DNA from 2 places in the Pseudoalteromonas sp. SWYJZ98 genome. Region 2 is predicted to be linked to the other one. Evidence: predicted binding sites of a transcription regulator. Region 2 holds the regulator's gene; the other holds the start of a gene.
What was found. Region 2 encodes sigma-54, which starts transcription at its own class of promoters, with help from an activator protein. Its sites were predicted from a motif close to GTTGGCACGNNNNTNGNNT; they were not measured.
Positions count from the first base shown of each region.

Region 1: the regulator sigma-54 is predicted to act here: its motif matches at 2,455-2,473, upstream of fliE (flagellar hook-basal body complex protein FliE).

Region 1 is NZ_JADYXA010000005.1:107,763-114,726, reverse strand. It holds gene I6F10_RS05915 (sensor histidine kinase) at 1-893, shown strand, start outside; gene I6F10_RS05910 (sigma-54-dependent transcriptional regulator) at 890-2,356, shown strand; gene fliE (flagellar hook-basal body complex protein FliE) at 2,514-2,846, shown strand; gene fliF (flagellar basal-body MS-ring/collar protein FliF) at 2,867-4,582, shown strand; gene fliG (flagellar motor switch protein FliG) at 4,575-5,615, shown strand; gene fliH (flagellar assembly protein FliH) at 5,619-6,425, shown strand; gene fliI (flagellar protein export ATPase FliI) at 6,444-6,964, shown strand, end outside.
Region 2 is NZ_JADYXA010000001.1:238,587-245,550, reverse strand. It holds gene I6F10_RS01180 (HPr family phosphocarrier protein) at 1-270, opposite strand, end outside; gene rapZ (RNase adapter RapZ) at 313-1,158, opposite strand; gene ptsN (PTS IIA-like nitrogen regulatory protein PtsN) at 1,177-1,629, opposite strand; gene hpf (ribosome hibernation promoting factor) at 1,634-1,921, opposite strand; gene I6F10_RS01160 (RNA polymerase factor sigma-54) at 1,948-3,447, opposite strand; gene lptB (LPS export ABC transporter ATP-binding protein) at 3,517-4,242, opposite strand; gene lptA (lipopolysaccharide transport periplasmic protein LptA) at 4,239-4,784, opposite strand; gene lptC (LPS export ABC transporter periplasmic protein LptC) at 4,774-5,328, opposite strand; gene kdsC (3-deoxy-manno-octulosonate-8-phosphatase KdsC) at 5,325-5,876, opposite strand; gene I6F10_RS01135 (KpsF/GutQ family sugar-phosphate isomerase) at 5,877-6,848, opposite strand; gene I6F10_RS01130 (calcium/sodium antiporter) at 6,852-6,964, opposite strand, start outside.

The sequences.
Region 1 (6,964 bases), on a different contig from region 2:
CACTTGAAGGCGAACGCTGGTTTAATGTTATTCAGCGCTCTTTTAGGCCACATCAAGATGATGGCCATGAAGTGTCTTTAAAGGACGGGCGCCTAATAAAGCTTGATATTACCGCTTTGGCACCAGAGCCTGGGCAACTTATTTTAATGACGGATTTAACCGAAACCCGCCGCTTACAAAAACGTGTTGCACATATGCAGCGATTAAGCGCGCTGGGTAAAATGGTTGCATCATTAGCGCATCAAGTCCGTACGCCGCTCTCAGCCGCTATGCTGTACGCTGCTAATTTAGGATCAAAGCGCTTACCCGAAGCATCTCGCGATAACTTTCAAACAAAGTTAATGTCGCGTTTAAAAGATTTAGAAACTCAAGTAAACGACATGCTGTTATTTGCTAAAAGTGGCGATCAGCAAGTTGTTGAGCAAGTTTCAATGCAGCAGCTTTTAACCGAAGTTAAAGCAGGTGCCGATGCGATGGTCGCACTTAATGAAAGTGAACTGGATGTAAGCTTACCAGAGCCAGATATACAAATAGTTGGTAATAAAACGGCATTGGCCAGTGCTATTCAAAATCTTGTGCACAATAGTATTCAAGTTATTGGCGGCGGCGCAAAAGTAAAAATTAGCGCACAAAGAGATTTAAAAGATTTAGATATGGTTCGTATTAGTGTGAGCGACAATGGCCCAGGTGTTGATTTAAGCCAAAGCGACAAAATTTTTGAACCATTTTTTACTACAAAAAGTCAGGGCACAGGTTTAGGGCTTGCTGTAGTGAGTTCGGTGGCTAGTGCGCACCAAGGCCGTGTTGATGTGACTAATAATACGCAGGGTGGTGCCTGCTTTAGCTTGTTACTGCCTATTAAGGCAACATCTAAATTAGAGGGGTCATTATGAGTAACACTATTTTAGTTGTCGAAGATGACGCAGGGCTTCGTGAAGCCTTAATAGATACCCTTGAAATGTCGGGTATTGAATGTGTTGCAGCGAGCAGTGCTGAGCAAGCAATGTTACTGCTTAAAAAAGATCAATTTTCGCTTGTTGTAAGCGACGTGCAAATGGGCGCAATGAGTGGACTGGATTTACTACGTAGTATTAAATTAAACCACCCTGATTTACCTGTATTGATGATGACGGCGTACGCCACAATTGACGATGCGGTAGAAGCCATGCGCCTAGGTGCAATTGACTACATGGCTAAACCATTTGCACCTGAAGTGCTGTTAAATATGGTGAGCCGTTATTTGCCTGAAAAAGCAAAAGAAACCGACGGACCTATTGTTGCCGACCCAACTAGTATTCAATTATTGGAGCTTGCAAGTAAAGTAGCACGCTCTGATGCAAGTGTAATGGTACTTGGCCCAAGTGGTTCAGGTAAGGAAGTACTTGCGCGTTATATTCATGATAAGTCGAGCCGATGTAATGAGCCATTTGTGGCGATTAACTGCGCGGCTATTCCTGAAAATATGCTCGAAGCCACGTTATTTGGTTACGAAAAAGGAGCTTTTACGGGCGCGATTCAAGCATGTCCGGGTAAGTTTGAGCAAGCACAGGGCGGCACTATTTTACTTGATGAAATTACTGAGATGGACTTAGGGCTACAAGCTAAACTTTTACGCGTACTGCAAGAGCGTGAAGTAGAGCGTTTAGGGGGTCGTAAAACAATTCAGCTCGATGTACGTATTTTGGCAACCAGTAATCGCGATTTAAAAGAAGCCGTAGTAGATAATCAGTTTAGAGAAGATTTATATTACAGGCTTAATGTTTTTCCACTAATGTGGCGTCCATTGTGCCAACGCCCAGGCGATATTATTGTATTGGCTAAGCATTTAATTGAGCGCCATATAAGTAAAAGCAAAGAGCCTATGGCGTATTTAGATAAAGCTGCCGAGCAAAAGTTACTGGCTCACGCGTGGCCTGGTAATGTGCGCGAACTTGATAACGTTATACAGCGTGCACTTATACTGCGAAGTGGCGATACAATAAACGAGCATGCTATTTTTATCGAAAACTTAGTATCTAATAACTTTGTTATGGAGCCATCATTGGCACCAGCGCAAACCGTATCGCCAACAGAATTAGCACATGCAGACAAAGGTGTTGATAAAAGCACTTTAAGCTCTGCATATTATGATGAAAAGTCGCATGCTGAGGATGAGCCTAAACAAGGTTTGCTAGCGGCAGATACCGGTAGCTATAAAGATGAGCTTAAAGACAAAGAGCACCGCATTATTTTAGAAACCCTTGCACGTTGCCAAGGTAAGCGTAAAGACGTTGCCGAAACGTTGGGCATAAGCCCACGAACTTTACGTTATAAACTAGCGCAAATGCGCGACTTAGGTATTTCACTTCCAGCATAGCTCCCTTTAAACCCTAAATTCGTGCTACGAATTTAGGGTTGTCAAAACTCTGACTCACTAAATAAAGTATTAACCATATGTATTTAAAGGCTTATTTATTTGGCATGCTTTGTGCTTTATTACCTTTAAGAGTTAACTGCACCGTCAGAGAAAAATTATGAAAATTCAAAACAGCGCTGTATTTCAAGAAATGCAATCAATGGCCTTAGAAGCTGGCCGCAGTAATCAAACTAATAAACTGCCAACTCAGGTGCAGTCTACTTCTACAGCACAATTTGGCGACATGCTAAGTGATGCAATAAATTCAGTGCACGGATTACAACAAGATGCCGCGCAAAAAGTAACAGCAGTTGAGATGGGGGATCGAAGTGTATCCCTTGCTGAGGCGATGATTGCTTCTCAAAAATCATCAGTTGCTTTTGAGGCTACAGTACAGGTTCGTAATAAACTTGTTGAAGCTTATAAAGAAATCATGAACATGCCTGTTTAATTAGGTAGTGGAGAATTATTGTGGCGCAATCTAACCAATCTACAGACCTAGCACTTGCTGGTGGCGGTATTGACCAAAGTGGTGGTGATGATCAACAAGAACAAAAGTCAGGCTACTTAAGTGCTTTAAGTGGTGTTGATGTATTGCGGCAAGTAACATTGGTTATAGCATTGGCTATTTGTTTAGCTATCGCGATTTTTATTATTATTTGGGCTCGTCAGCCAGATATGCGTCCGTTAGGCAAAATGCAAACAGAAGAGCTTATTCAAACATTAGACTTTTTAGATGCGCAAAAAATTGAATATCAACTTGATGGCAATGTTGTATCGGTTGATGAAAGCGAATACCAAAACATTAAATTGCTAATGACCCGCGAAGGGTTAGAGCAAGGCCCTGCATCTGGCTCCGACATAATTATGCAAGATATGGGCTTTGGTGTAAGCCAACGCTTGGAGCGTGAACGTTTAAAACATGGTCGTGAACAGCAATTAGCACGCACCATTGAAGAGCTAAATAACATTACTCGCGCCAAAGTATTGTTAGCCATCCCTAAAGAAAACGTATTTGCCCGCAGAGAGAAAAAACCATCCGCTACTGTTGTATTAACACTTAAGCGTGGCCGCTCACTTGACCGTGAAGAAGTAGACTCTGTTGTTGATATGATTGCTTCAGCAGTACAAGGCTTAGAGCCTGCACGTGTTACGGTTACTGACCAAAATGGTCGATTATTAAATTCAGGTTCGCAAAGCTCATTAGCAGCACGCTCTCGTAAAGAATACGATTTAGAACGCAAGCGCGAACAAGAGTACCTTGAAAAAATAGACAGTATTTTAATACCGGTTGTTGGGCTTGCAAACTATACAGCTCAAGTTGATTTGAGCATGGACTTTAGCTCAGTTGAGGAAACTCAAAAGCGTTATAACCCAGACCTACCAGCGGTTAGAAGCGAAACCACATTTGAAGAAAATAACATTGGTGGTTTAGCTGTTGGTATTCCTGGTGCGCTTACAAATCAGCCACCGCTAAACTCAAACATCCCTGAAGTTGCAGGACAAGGCGGCGCAGGCACAGCTACGTCACCAACACGTAGCCATAAAGAAGCAACACGTAATTATGAACTCGATACAACTATTTCTCACAAGCGCCAGCAAAGTGGTGTAATACGCAGAATAAGTGTGTCAGTTGCTGTTGACTACGTCCCTAAAGTGGGAGAAAACGGCGAAACAACTATGGCCCCGCGCTCGGTAGAGGCATTGTCAAATATTCGTCGCTTACTACAAGGTGGTGTAGGTTTTGATATGCAACGTGGTGATGCACTTGAAGTAGTAACAGTGCCGTTTGTACGTGAAGCAACAAATTTAGCAATAGAAGTGCCACTGTGGGAACAAGACTGGTTTATGAAAATAGCCCGCCTTGTACTAGGCGCCTTAGTTATCATTGTATTGATAATGGCAGTAGTAAAACCAATGCTTAAGCGCTTAATTTACCCAGACGATACACTAGAAGAATACGACGAAGATGCATTAAGTTCAGGCGTAGATATTGGCGACAATACACTTGATATGCTAAATAAAGACTTTGATTCTGCTTCGGTTGGTTTCTCAAGTGATGGTACACTGCAGTTACCGGATTTACATGGCGACGAAGATTTACTCAAAGCAATTCGTGCCCTTGTAGCTAACGAACCAGAACTATCATCACAAGTAGTGAAAGCGTGGTTAACAGAAGATGACTGATCAAGAACAAAAACAACTCCCGCCAGCCTTTGATGTTGATAAGCTAGATGGGGTAGATAAAGCCGCTATATTACTTTTGAGTTTATCAGAAGAAGATGCCGCGCAAATCCTTAAACACTTAGAACCTAAACAGGTGCAAAAAGTGGGTATGGCAATGGCTGGGCTACAGGATTTATCTCAAGCTAAAATTAGCGCTGTACACAACTTGTTTATAGAACAAATTCAAAGCTTTAGTACCATTGGTTTTCAATCAGAAGACTTTATTAAAAAAGCGCTTACAGCAGCACTTGGTGAAGACAAAGCCGCTAGCCTTATTGACCAAATTGTTATGGGCTCAGGTGCTAAAGGCTTGGATTCATTAAAATGGATGGACTCTAAGCAGGTAGCAAACATTATTCGTAATGAGCATCCGCAAATTCAAACCATTGTATTATCGTATTTAGAGCCAGAACAGTCAGCTGAGATTATTGCTCAGTTCCCTGAAAAAGTGCGTTTAGATTTAACAATGCGTATTGCAAACCTTGAAGAAGTTCAGCCAGCAGCACTGCAAGAGCTAAACGAAATTATGGAAAAACAATTTGCCGGCCAAGCAGGTGCACAAGCCGCTAAAATGGGTGGCTTAAAAGCAGCTGCAGATATAATGAACTACCTAGATACCAATGTAGAAGGGCAGTTAATGGACTCTATTCGTGAGCATGACGAAGAGATGTCGCAGCAAATTCAAGACTTAATGTTTGTGTTTGAAAACTTAATGGATGTTGAAGACCGTGGTATTCAAGCAATCCTGCGAGAAGTACAACAAGACGTATTAATGAAAGCAATTAAAGGCACCGACGATGCCCTTAAAGATAAGATACTGGGCAATATGTCTAAGCGTGCAGCCGAAATGCTTGCTGATGATTTAGAAGCTATGGCACCTGTTCGTATAAGTGAAGTAGAAGCGGCGCAAAAAGAGATTTTATCAACAGCGCGTCGTTTATCTGACTCAGGTGAAATTCAGCTGGGCGGCGGCGGTGGCGAGGAGTTCTTGTAAACCATGAGCAAACTCAAAGGGCGCACACTTCGGGCTGATGAAGCAGATGAATTATTAAAAAACTGGGCTATTCCAGATGTAGCACCAGATGAGAGCAGCTTTGGCAATCGCTCTACAGCTTACGGTACACCGCTTAGTGATCTGTATAAAAAAGAATTAGCTGAAGAAATGCCAATTGATGAGCCACAAGAACCAGAATTGCCTGCGCTTACTATGGTTGAGCTTGAACGCATTAGGCAAGACGCCTACGAAGAAGGCCTCAAGCAAGGTCATGAGCAAGGCTACATAGATGGTTTTGAAAAAGGCGTTGGCGAAGGCAAAGAGGCTGGCTACAAAGAAGGCTTAGAGCAAGGTAAAACCAAAGGCCTTGATGACGTAAAACCATTAATTGAAGAGCAGTTAACAAGTTTAAAAACTATTTTAGAGGGACTTACTGCACCGCTAGATAAAGTCGATGAACAAGCTGAAAAGCAATTAGTACAACTTGCTAGTATGTTAGCGGAAGCTGTTATTTATCAAGAAGTAAAAACATCGCCTGATGTGATTTTACATACGTTAAAGCAAAGTATAGATTCTCTTAATGCCGAGCAAGAAAAAGTACGAATTCATTTAAACCCCGAAGATTTAGAGCTCATAAAAGAGAGTTACGGTGAACAAACTATTATTGATAATAACTGGCAATTAATGGCAGAGCCCACTCTTGAGCGTGGTGGCTGTGAAGTTAAAACAGCGCAATCATCACTCGATATGACCCTTAAAACACGTGTCAAAGAAACGTTGGATAGTTTTTTGCATAATAGTGGTATCTAACTATTTTATTGGCGTGTTATGTCAACTCAACGTGCACCTTTAAGCGAACGCTTATCTCAATATCAACAACATATTAAAACCCCAGCGCCTGCTGTGGCAGGTATTTTAACGCGTGTTGTTGGCCTTACCCTTGAGGCTAGAGGTTTACGTGCTCCCGTTGGTAGCCAATGTAAAATAGAAACTATGAACGGCTTTGTAGACGCCGAAATAGTCGGTTTTAACGATCAAACGTTGTATTTAATGCCTAATGATCATATCTCTGGTGTACTTCCTGGTGCGCGTGTAATTCCTCAAGTTAATAACTTAGGTTTACCTGTAGGGATGAGTTTACTAGGGCGCGTGGTTGATGGCTTAGGGCGACCGCTAGATGGCCTTGGTAAAATTAATGCTGAGCATCATTTAAAGTTTGCGCAAAATACTATAAACCCGCTTTCAAGAAGACCAATCACTAAGCCTATGGATGTAGGTGTACGTGCTATTAACTCGGTTATTACAGTAGGGCAAGGCCAGCGCATGGGCTTGTTTGCAGGCTCAGGTGT
Region 2 (6,964 bases):
TTCTTGTTCATTAAAGCGTTGTGCTATTAATTCTCCAACAGCGTGTAAAGCTTGCTCAGAATCAGGGCCTTTACAAACAACTTTAACTTCTTTTCCTTGGCTACTTTCAAGTAACATTAGTGCAAGTACGCTATCGCCTGCTGCTTCTTTGTCATCTTGGAATAATGTGATTGTCGCATCAAATTGTACTGCTAATTGCGCAAGCACAGTAGCTGCTCTGGCGTGTAAGCCTAATTTGTTTTTTATTAAAAAGGTATCTTCACAATGCATAACTTACTCTACCTAAGCTGAACAGGTGATTATTCAGCTATATTATTTTTCTTGCTCGCGATGGCGAATTTTTACATTGGGATGTGTCATTGCGAAACTTTCACCGATAGTTTGCGCTAAATACACAGAGCGATGTTGCCCGCCTGTACACCCAATAGCAATGGTTAAATAACTGCGGTTATTTCGTTCTAAATGTGGTAACCACGTTTGTACAAATGTTTGAATTTGCCATGTGAATTTTTGCACTATGCTGTGATTAGCTAAATAGTCTTTAACCGGTTGATCTAACCCATTTAAAGGCTTTAACTCTGGTTCCCAGTGTGGATTTGGTAAAAAGCGTGCATCAAATACGTAGTCTGCTTCTTTTGGTATACCGTGTTTAAAACCAAATGATTCAAATGTGACAATCAGTTGCTTATCTTTTTTACCTAAAATCTTTTCACGAATAGATTCAGCGAGTTGATGAACACTTAAATCAGTCGTATCTATCATAAAGTCGGCGCGAGTGGTTAATACATCAAGTAATTCTTTTTCTTTTTTGATGGCTAAATCAAGGGGCAACGAGTCTATTGATAGTGGGTGTAATCTGCGTGTTTCAGAAAAGCGTTTGATCAATGTCTGATCGTCGCTATCTAAATAAAACAACGTAGGGTTTGCAAAGCCAGGCAAGTATTCAAGAATATCGTTAAATTCATCTTGTTCTTTAGGGATGTTGCGCACATCTATGCTAACAGCAATTTTATCGTAGCTATCAGACACACTGCGAACTAATGAAGGTAGTAGGTTTACTGGAATATTATCTACGCAATAATAACCTAAATCTTCTACAATGCGCAAAGCAACCGACTTTCCAGAACCAGAACGGCCGCTTATGATAATTAACTCCATTTAACACCCTTTATAAAACTATGATTGATCGACAATAACTTGGTAAAGCTCAGTATCAGATTTTGCACTGCGTAACTGTTTACAAAAATCTTTGTTGTTTAGTTTATCAGCAATGGTTGCTAGAGTCTTTAAGTGCTGCTGGTTATCGCCATCTGGTACGATGAGTGCGACAAAAATATCAACAGGGCGATTATCGATTGCATCAAAGTTTATTGGAGTTTCGCTAACGAGCACTAAAGCCAAAGGCTCTTCTGCACCGCTCATTCTTCCATGAGGAATAGCAATGCCACGCCCTATACCTGTACTACCTAATTTCTCTCTGCTCATTAAAGCGTTAAGAATATCTTGTTGCGGTAAATACGGAAGTTTGTCGTGAGCAAGTTCGCTAATGAACTCTAAAATTCTTTTTTTGCTATTAAAAAGGACCGCAGCTTTGCTGCAGTCCTGGCATATAAGTGAACTTAATTTCATCATATTAGTGTCGAGCAAGCTTCTCTTTGTGTTTGATTACTTGGCGATCGAGCTTGTCGATCAACGAGTCAATAGCGGCATACATATCTTGATGTTCTGTAGAGGCAAATAGCTCAGCACCGCTTACGTGTATTGTGGCTTCTGCTTTTTGATTTAATTTTTCTACATCGAGAATGACATGAACATTATTAATATGATCAGAGTGTCTTTCAAGCTTCGCAAATTTAGTATTAATATAGTCTCTTAGTGAATCGGTTAATTCTACGTGACGACCAGTTAAGTTTAGTTGCATAAGCATTACCCTCTTAGTTTAGCGTCTTAAATCAGACTTTTACGCTGATTTGACGGTGGAATAGCAAGAGATTCACGGTATTTTGCGATTGTACGTCTTGCTACTTTAATTCCTTGCTCAGCCAATATATCCGCTATTTTGCTATCACTCAATGGTTTTGCTGAGTTTTCTGCTGCGATTAATTTTCGGATAAGCGCACGTATTGCTGTAGATGAACATTCACCACCGTTTTCAGTACTTACATGGCTTGAGAAAAAATATTTAAGCTCAAATATACCACGGGGTGTATGCATGTACTTTTGAGTAGTCACACGCGAAATTGTCGATTCGTGCATTTCTACCATTTCAGCGACATCATTTAAAACCATTGGTTTCATGGCTTCAGGGCCATGTTCAAAAAATCCTTGTTGTTGCTTAACAATACAATTAGTAACTTTTAATAGCGTGTCGTTTCTACTTTCTAAGCTTTTAATAAACCATTTAGCTTCTTGTAAATGTGAGCGAATAAACTGGCTGTCGCCACTTGATTTTACAGTGCGAGACATTGCCGCGTATTGGCTATTAACACGAATTTTAGGCATGCTATCTGGGTTTAATTCGACAACCCAGCGACCTTTAATTTTTTTAACTGACACATCAGGAATAACATACTCAGATTCTTCCCTTACAATAGTATCTGCAGGTTTTGGGTTGAGAGTATGTATTAGTGTCATCACTTCTTTAAGCTCTTCTTCTTTAAGCTTAGTTTTTTTCATTAATGTACGATAGTCGCGAGCTGCTAATAGATCAATATGCTCGGTTAAAATCATTTTCGTTTCATTAATGTAAGGTGTTTCTTTATCAAATTGATTAAGCTGAATACACAAACACTCTTGTAAACTACGTGCAGCAATACCAACAGGATCAAACAGTTGAATGCGTTTTAATACCGCTTCAATTTCATCAAGTTCGACTTCGTTATCATCTTCGTTTTCTTGATTAAAGCTTTCTAAAATTTCTTCGCAACTGAGAGTTAAAATACCTGAATCATCGACGGCCTCTACAATCGCAATCGCGATGGCTTCATCGGTAGGGCTAAATGGCGTTAGTTGTAATTGCCACATTAAATACTCATGGAGCGTTTCAGTAGAGGCGCCTTGGTATATAGATTCGTCTTCAGGCATTGGACCTGATGAGGCTGCTGGGGCGGCACTCATGTACTCATCCCAACTAACATCCATAGCCATGTCGTCACTTAGCGTGTCTTTTGCAAGTGCTTCACCAGTATCTTGTTCGTATTCGCTCGGAGCATCATCAGCAGATGCGCTAACAGTTATGTCATCGGTATCAGCTTTTTGCTCGTTTTTACCAGCAGCGTCTTCAGAATAGTCTGCCTCTTCAACCTCTAATAGTGGATTACTGTCGAGAGCTTCTTGTATTTCTTGCTGGAGATCCAATGTACTGAGTTGCAACAAACGAATAGCTTGTTGCAACTGTGGAGTCATTGTAAGTTGCTGGCCCATGCGCAGCTGTAGTGATTGCCTCATGTATCTCTAACAATCCTTTTATGTTGTTATAATTAATACTAGCAGATGCTTAAAGACATGGCGTAAATGTTACAGCCTAAATTGCTCGCCTAAGTAAACATCGCGTACTGTTTTATCATTTAATACGTGTTCTGGAGTACCTGATGCAATCAGCTCCCCATGAGAAACAATGTAGGCTTTTTCACAAACATCAAGGGTCTCTCTTACGTTATGGTCGGTAATTAATACACCAATCCCACGATTTTTAAGATGTTCTATTATTTTCTTTATATCTAATACCGAAATAGGGTCAACACCGGCAAACGGTTCATCCAGTAATATAAATTTAGGATCTGCTGCCAGTGCTCGTGCTATTTCTACACGACGACGCTCTCCACCCGATAATGCCATACCTTGGCTATCACGAATGTGTTGTATGCTAAATTCATCTAATAAGTTATTGAGCGTGTCTTCTCTGGCTTGTTTATTTAGTTCTTTGCGCGTTTCTAAAATGGCCATTAAGTTTTGATAAACAGTCAGCTTTCTAAAAATCGATGACTCTTGTGGTAAGTAGCCTATGCCTAATCTAGCACGACTATGCATAGGTAAAAGAGTAATATCGTTATCATCAATAGATATTTTACCTTTGTCGCTAGGAACAAGCCCTACAATCATATAAAAAGTCGTTGTTTTACCAGCACCGTTAGGGCCAAGTAAGCCAACTATACTGCCAGCTTGTACTTCAAGGCCGACGTTTTTTACAACTTCACGACCTTTATAGCTTTTTGCCAATAGTTCTGCTTTTAATGTGCTCATGGTTGACCTTTATCGCCTTTTTTACTTTTTTTAGTTTCGATCGGTACTAAAATTGTGTGAACGCGGTCAGTTGAGTTTTCATCTTTTTCGGCACTGATGAGCTGCTGCTCTATGTCGTAGGTAATGCTTTTAGCATTTATTTTTTGTCCGGCTTGCGATACTTGTGCATTACCAACAAGCGTTAAAAAACGCTTAGATACATCATAACGTACTTCGTCAGCACTGGCGCTCATAGTCGTGCCGTCTGATTGCTTTTCTTCAAAGTGCGCAGGGCTACCTGTGGCAATTAATAATTGTTTATTATCACCAAGTTCATCACGTTTGTGTACTTCGAGGCGATCGGCTGTAATGCGGCGATTACCGTGAATAATCTCAACGTTTTTCTCAAAAATACCCACATTAGCTTTCAATTGACCTTCTTGCTTGTCGGCACTTATTGAAATTTGATTGGCAGCAGGTTGCGTGTTTTGCTCTGCAGCACTACTATTAAACGCTAGTATAAGTGTAGGAATTATAAGTGATTTTAATATTTTATTGGTCATAGTATATGGTTCGCGTATGGTTAATTAGTTTTATCACTTCGGCTTTTAAGTCGGCTTCTAGGCCTTTACCGGTGATTTTTAAATTGGGTCCAGTGATGATGACGGGTTGCTCCGAACGCATTGTTAATAGCTTTATATCAACCTGAATATTATCAGCATTGATTTTGTCTATCATGGCGTTATCGGTTAAATTTTTGGCAACCACATTACCTTCTAAAATTAATTGTTTATCTTCGTATAATGTTGCTTCGTCTGCATTTATTTGCCACGTTTGTTGTTCGTTATATAAAGTAAAAATGGGTTTTTCGAAAAACGTGAAACCTAATTGCTGGTATAGCTCCATTTTAGCCGCAGTGACTTTGTGGCTAATTTTACCTTGCTCATCATAGGCTGTCTGTTTGAGCTCAATAGCTATGTAATCAGGCTTAGCAATAACTTCAGGCTCAGCCTGAGGCACAATATTTGTTTGTGCAAAATAAGGGTACCAAAGCCAAACCATACAGCTAATGAATAAAACGCTTAATATTATGCGCGCTGCATTCATGAACTAGTGCCTTGTGTAGTCAATGCTTTACCATTTTCAAGCATGAGCAAATCGGTGAGTTCTCTCACAGCACCAAAACCACCAGGCATTTGCGTTACATAGTGTGACAAACGCTTAATAAGTGGGTGGGCATCATTTACTGCAACGGCAAAGCCTACTAACTCCATAACAGGCATGTCAGGACCGTCATCACCAATATAAGCAATTTGTTCATCGCTAAGGTTGAGTTTATCTTTTAATTCTTGATAGGCAATGAGCTTATTTTCTTGGCCTTGATAAATATGCTGTACGGTTAAGCTGCTCATACGTTGTTGTACTATCTGTGAATGACGACCAGTAATAACAGCTACTTCAAAGCCACTGTTTATAAGTGCTTTAATGCCAAAACCATCTTTTGTATTAAATGCTTTTAGCTCTTCACCTTGATTGCCAAGGTAAATACGGCCATCAGAAAATACACCATCAATATCGCATATAAGTAGTTTTACTTTTTTAGCGCGTGCTTTTGCATCATCGCTCAGCGGTTGATAGAGTTCTTCAAATTGCATTTATAACACTCCTGCTTTCAATAGGTCTTGCATATTTAATGCGCCAATAGGTTGGTTTTTCTCATTGACGACGATTAGGCCATTTATACGTTTACGTTCCATAATATTGAGCGCTTCAGCGGCTAAAATATCTTGCGTAGCTGTAGTGCATGACTTAGTCATAACAACATCTATTTGTGTTGTATGAATATCAATTCTTTGTTCTAAAATGCGACGTAAGTCACCATCGGTAAATAACCCTACGAGTTGCTGATTTTCACCAACAATGGCTGTCATACCTAATCCTTTAGCTGACATTTCTATTAGAGCATCTTTAACTGTTTGTGAAACATCAATAATAGGTGTATTTGCGCCGCTGTGCATAACATCTTTTAAAGTAAGTAATAAGCGCTTGCCTAAACTACCACCAGGGTGAGATAGCGCGAAGTCATCAGCTGTAAAGCCGCGAGCTTCTAATAATGCAACTGCCATGGCATCGCCCATCGCAAGCGTTGCAGTGGTACTTGATGTAGGGGCTAGACCCAATGAACAAGCTTCTTTTTCTACTTTAATGCACACATGTACATTAGCAAGGGTTGCCATTGTTGATTGTGTATTGCCAGTCATCGCTATCATTTTGGCACCAAGTCGTTTTAAAACCGGAATGATATTTAAAACTTCGCTGGTTTCCCCTGAATTAGAAATAAGCATAACCACGTCATTTTTAGTGATCATACCTAAATCACCATGACTTGCTTCACCAGGGTGAACAAAAAACGCAGGGCTGCCAGTGCTTGCAAGGGTTGCCGCTATTTTATTGCCAATATGGCCTGATTTTCCCATGCCAATAACAATAATACGGCCTTCACAGTCGTACATTAATTGGCACGCGTTATGAAAATTTTCATCTACATATTGTGCAATATCACTAAGTGCTTGGCGCTCAACATCTAAAACGCGAAGGCCTTGTTCAATAAAGTTTAGCGTTGCCATCATTTACCCTACTTGACTAAAAATATACCCTTGGTAACCCAAAAACGCTATTAGCAATAAGCCACCTTCTACCCTATTGATACGCTGGGTGCCTCTAAAGTTCAATGACATAATAA